DNA from 2 places in the Acidovorax sp. DW039 genome. Region 1 is predicted to be linked to the other one. Evidence: predicted binding sites of a transcription regulator. Region 1 holds the regulator's gene; the other holds the start of a gene.
The links. The regulator FNR, encoded in region 1, switches genes on or off when oxygen is low (the NO sensors DNR and NnrR bind a similar motif). The targets are predictions, from matches to a motif close to TTGATNNNNATCAA.

Region 2: AACH87_RS12170 (DUF3079 domain-containing protein) is a predicted target of FNR. The motif match lies at 1,155-1,168, and genes of this name have one in related genera.

The regions. Positions count from the first base shown of each region.
Region 1 is NZ_AP029019.1:3,034,953-3,037,137, reverse strand. Features, by position in the region: gene AACH87_RS13535 (FixH family protein) at 1-114, shown strand, start outside; gene AACH87_RS13530 (hypothetical protein) at 182-475, shown strand; gene fnr (fumarate/nitrate reduction transcriptional regulator Fnr) at 557-1,279, opposite strand; gene hemN (oxygen-independent coproporphyrinogen III oxidase) at 1,469-2,185, shown strand, end outside.
Region 2 is NZ_AP029019.1:2,719,249-2,721,433, forward strand. Features, by position in the region: gene AACH87_RS12165 (aspartate kinase) at 1-652, opposite strand, end outside; gene AACH87_RS12170 (DUF3079 domain-containing protein) at 820-1,053, opposite strand; gene AACH87_RS12175 (SWIM zinc finger family protein) at 1,272-2,185, shown strand, end outside.

The sequences.
Region 1 (2,185 bases):
TACCAGCAAGGCATCGATATCAACAAGACGCTGGAGAAGGCAGACCCCAGCATGTTGCCTGCCGTGAAGGGCCGAAACCACGCGCTAACCCCCTTGAAGGACCAGCCGCGCTGAGTTAAGTTGGTCCCGATGCTCTTTGTGAAGAGCTCAGCCTGAAGCCAAGCAGCAAGGAGACAGAACGATGTGGACGCAACGCCTGATGTGGATTGCATGGCCCGCCTTCCTGGTGGCGGGCGGCCTGGAGATGCTGGTATTTGCCTTGGTGGACCCGGAGGATCTGCACTGGTTTGGTCACCCTCTGGGGCTGTCGCGCAGTGGTGTTTACACGGTCGTTTTTTTTGCGTTCTGGATACTCACCATGGTTTCCAGTGCGTTGACGACACTGCTGGCCATGTCGCCGTTTGAATTGAATCGCTGCCCTGTACCTGAGCACGATCGCCCGGACGACTGCCGCAAGACGCCTTCCTGCTCTTGATAACAAAAATCCCTTCCGCGTTGCGATAACGGGGAAGGGATTGTGTGTTGAACGCAGCTGGTTACTGCTCCGTCAGTGGGCCTAGTGGCAGGCCTGCTGGTTGTTGACAATGCGTCGCAAGGCGTCGGTGTCGAGAATCCTGACGTGACGCTGTCGCACTTCCACAGTGCCTTCTTCCACAAATTTGGAGAAAGTGCGGCTGACAGTTTCAAGCTTCAAACCCAGATAGCTGCCAATCTCTTCACGCGTCATGCGCAGCACCAGTTCAGACTGGGAAAACCCGCGCGCATGCAGGCGCTGCACCAGATTCAGCAAAAAGGCCGCAAGGCGCTCTTCAGCACGCATGCTGCCCAGCAGCAGCATTACCCCGTGTTCGCGAACGATTTCGCGGCTCATGATCTTGTGGACGTGGTGCTGCAGGGCAGTCACTTCGCGCGACAGCTCTTCAATGCGGTCAAACGGCATGACGCACACTTCAGCGTCTTCCAGTGCCACGGCATCGCAGGTGTGGTGTTCATTCACGATGCCATCGAGACCAATGATTTCACCAGCCATCTGGAACCCGGTCACCTGATCGCGGCCATCTTCCGTCGCCACGCAGGTTTTGAAAAAGCCCGTGCGAATGGCATACAGCGATGTGAACGCCTCACCATTGCGAAAAAGGGTGCCGCCACGCTTGACCTTGCGGCGCACTGCGACCACCTCGTCGATGCGCTGGAGCTGTTCTTCGTTCAGGCCGACAGGCATACAAAGTTCTCGCAGATTGCAGTTTGAGCAAGCGACTTTGATGGTGAGCGGATTCATGGCACAGATACCTGGATGTAGTTCGGACATATCGTGCCCGACGAGGGAGGCCGGCATGCCTCGGTCTGCGAGTAGTAGCAGATGATATGCATCAAATTGTCGCTCCAGTGGAGATCGTTTCACTTGATGCAGGTCAAGGACGCAAAAAGAAGGCTGCGGCACAGTAAGCCAGTACGCAAGGATATCCCCATGACCGCAGTAACCCCAGAACTACTCACCCGGTTTGATGTGCCGGGCCCCCGATACACCTCCTACCCCACGGCGGACCGTTTCGTGGAGGCTTTCGGGCAGGAGGACTACACGCTGGCCCTCGCACAGCGGGGGCTGGGTACCGGTGCCAAGGCGATGCCACTGTCTTTGTATGTGCACATTCCTTTTTGCGAGTCGCTATGCTACTACTGCGCCTGCAACAAGATCATTACCAAACACCATGATCGCGCCGATGTTTATCTGCGGTACCTGAGCCGGGAAATTGACCTGCACACGGCCCAGTGTGGTGTAGGGCAGGTGGTCAGCCAGCTGCATCTGGGGGGCGGCACTCCAACGTTCCTTTCCGACGTTGGGCTGCGTGAGTTGATGTCCATGCTCAAGCGCAGCTTTACCCTTGCGCCAGGCGGTGAGTATTCGATTGAGGTGGACCCCCGCACTGTCAACGCCGACAGGTTGGCTTTGCTGGCTGAACTGGGCTTCAATCGGCTGAGTTTCGGTGTGCAGGATTTCGATGCAGAAGTGCAGAAGGCTGTGCACCGGGTGCAGCCTGCCGAGCAGGTGTTTGCCTTGGTCGAGTCTGCACGATCCATCGGCTTCGACTCCATCAACGTCGATCTGATTTACGGCTTGCCGCGGCAAACTCCTGAGTCATTTGATCGCACGCTGAAGCAGATTGCACAGCTGCGCCCTGACCGC
Region 2 (2,185 bases), 320 kb from region 1:
GGTCAAACTCGCGCATGATGCCTTCGGTGCCCTTGGTGTAGCCCGTGGCCACCACCACCTTGTCGGAGAGGTCCAGGCCCTTGAAGCTGTGGGCGATGCGCTCGTCAATCGTCCAGGCTTCGTTGTCGTCAAAGCCAGCCAGATCCATCAGCATGGCGTTGACGCCATTGGCTTTGAGGATCTCGACCGAGTTGAACGCGCTGTGCGATTCGCCAATGGAGGCCAGCACCTCGCGGGCTGCCAGCAGCACATCCTTGCGGCTCAGGTAGCCGCTGGCCAGCACGTGGTGCATGGCACCCAGGTATTCACGGGCCTGGGCAATGCGCTGGTCGATGAAGGCATCGGCCACATCCAGTGGCAGGCCCAGATCAGCGTAACCGGCGTTGAGCTTTTTGAGGCTGGTGGCCAGCTGGGCCAGCGCATCCTGGTAGCCCTTGCCTTCAGCGAACAGGGCGTAAATACCGCGCTCACCCGTCTTCTTGTGCTCCAGCAACTGGTTTGTCACGCCCGAGTAGGCAGACACCACGTAAATGCGGCCATAAATGCGTTTGGGGTCGTGCAGCACGATATGGCGCAGCACATCGCCAAAGGCAGTCATGGAAGTGCCGCCGATTTTCTCGACAGAGATCTTGGAGGAGTTGACGTCTGACATGGACAGGCTCAGGGGAGCAAAAGGGTTAGAAGGCCGTAGGGGCGCTGCTCCGCGGGCGGCGAGAGCAAGCCCTCTATTTTCCACGACTTTTGAACGGGTCTTTGCAGAGCACGCGGCGCCTTGGCTATGGGCACCGAGGCAGGGGGCTGACAGGCCTGAATGAAAGCCTATCGGTCAGGCATACGAGATGGAGTCGCCTCGCCCTCTTGGGGAGGTGATGAAGGCTCAGATTCAGCCCCCAGGCCCCATTCTTCCCAATCGTCGCCAAACAGCTCCGCCGGGTGCTGGGTGCGGTCAGATCCATTGCCGCAGCGCATGTCCTTGGCCGGGCAGTAGAGATTGCAGCCCCAACATATCCGCTCGGGATGGGCGGGAGCTTTTGGAAACTTCTTGACGGCCATGGTGAGGTTCGGGCGTTCAGGTCACGACACACGCACTGTTGGGCGGAATCGACCGTCCGGCGATGGATTGCATTTTTCGAATGCAATCCATTTTGCCGAGGTTGATGGACATCGAAACATCGTTGAGCCACAAGCATGATCTGGGTCATCCGATGGTCAGATGGACGCCGCACAGGACCAGCCGTCGGTTTGTAGTCAATGTGTAGACAATGCACGGCATGAACCACTTTGCGCACACCTACCGCTATGCCGAACCCTCGGCGGTAGACCTGCACGCCGCGCCCCAGCTTAGGCTGGCAACCTCCTCGCCCGGCGCGGTAGAGCATCCTCATTTTTTTGAAGGGCGCCTACACCAGCCGCACCTTGCCGCCCAACTGCTCAGCGCTGTACACCTTCTGGTCGGGTCACGGTTTTTTACCCCACCCAACACGGTGGCCAAAGCCATTGCCTTGGCCGATCCGGTGGTCACCGCGGGGGCTGGCATGTTGCGGCTGGAGGGCTTTTCGGGCTGCTGCAGCACCTATATCCGGGTGGACCTGGAGCCAGCCTCGTACGCTGGCGACATCGTGGGCAAGGGCACCACCAACGTGGATTTCAATGCCCCCATGCGTGCCGCGCTGGCCCGTGTGCGTGACGCTGACGGTCTGGCCCTTTCCGTAGGGCGTTCTGAATTTGCCATGCGCTCTGGTGCCACCCAGGTGCTGGAGAAAAAGGTGGATTTGCCTCTGCGTTGGCTGCGCAGCATGGTTGCCGTGCAGGCGTACCAGGCCGCCATGCAACGGGTGCTGCAGGTGGATGCTGTGCCTGCCCTGCGTTTTTTGCGCAGCCTGCCCAAGGCATCCACCAGCAAGACGCCGCTGTGGGTAGTGGGCGGGCCGCAGGGGTTGCGCACCACGGCACAACCCAGCGCAGGGGGTGTGCGCTTTACCGACAGCAGCCGCCTTCGCATTCTGGAAGCCTTGCTGCCCCAGGCGCGCACGCTGAGCGTGTACGCCGACCCGCAAGGCCAGGCCAGCGCCTGGTGCGTGGACTTTGGCAGCATGCGCCTCACACTGGTGCTCAGCGCCGAAGTGTGGCGCGGCTTCTCGGGCGAGGGGCAGGCGCTGCATGCGCTGGTGCAGCAAGGCGGGCA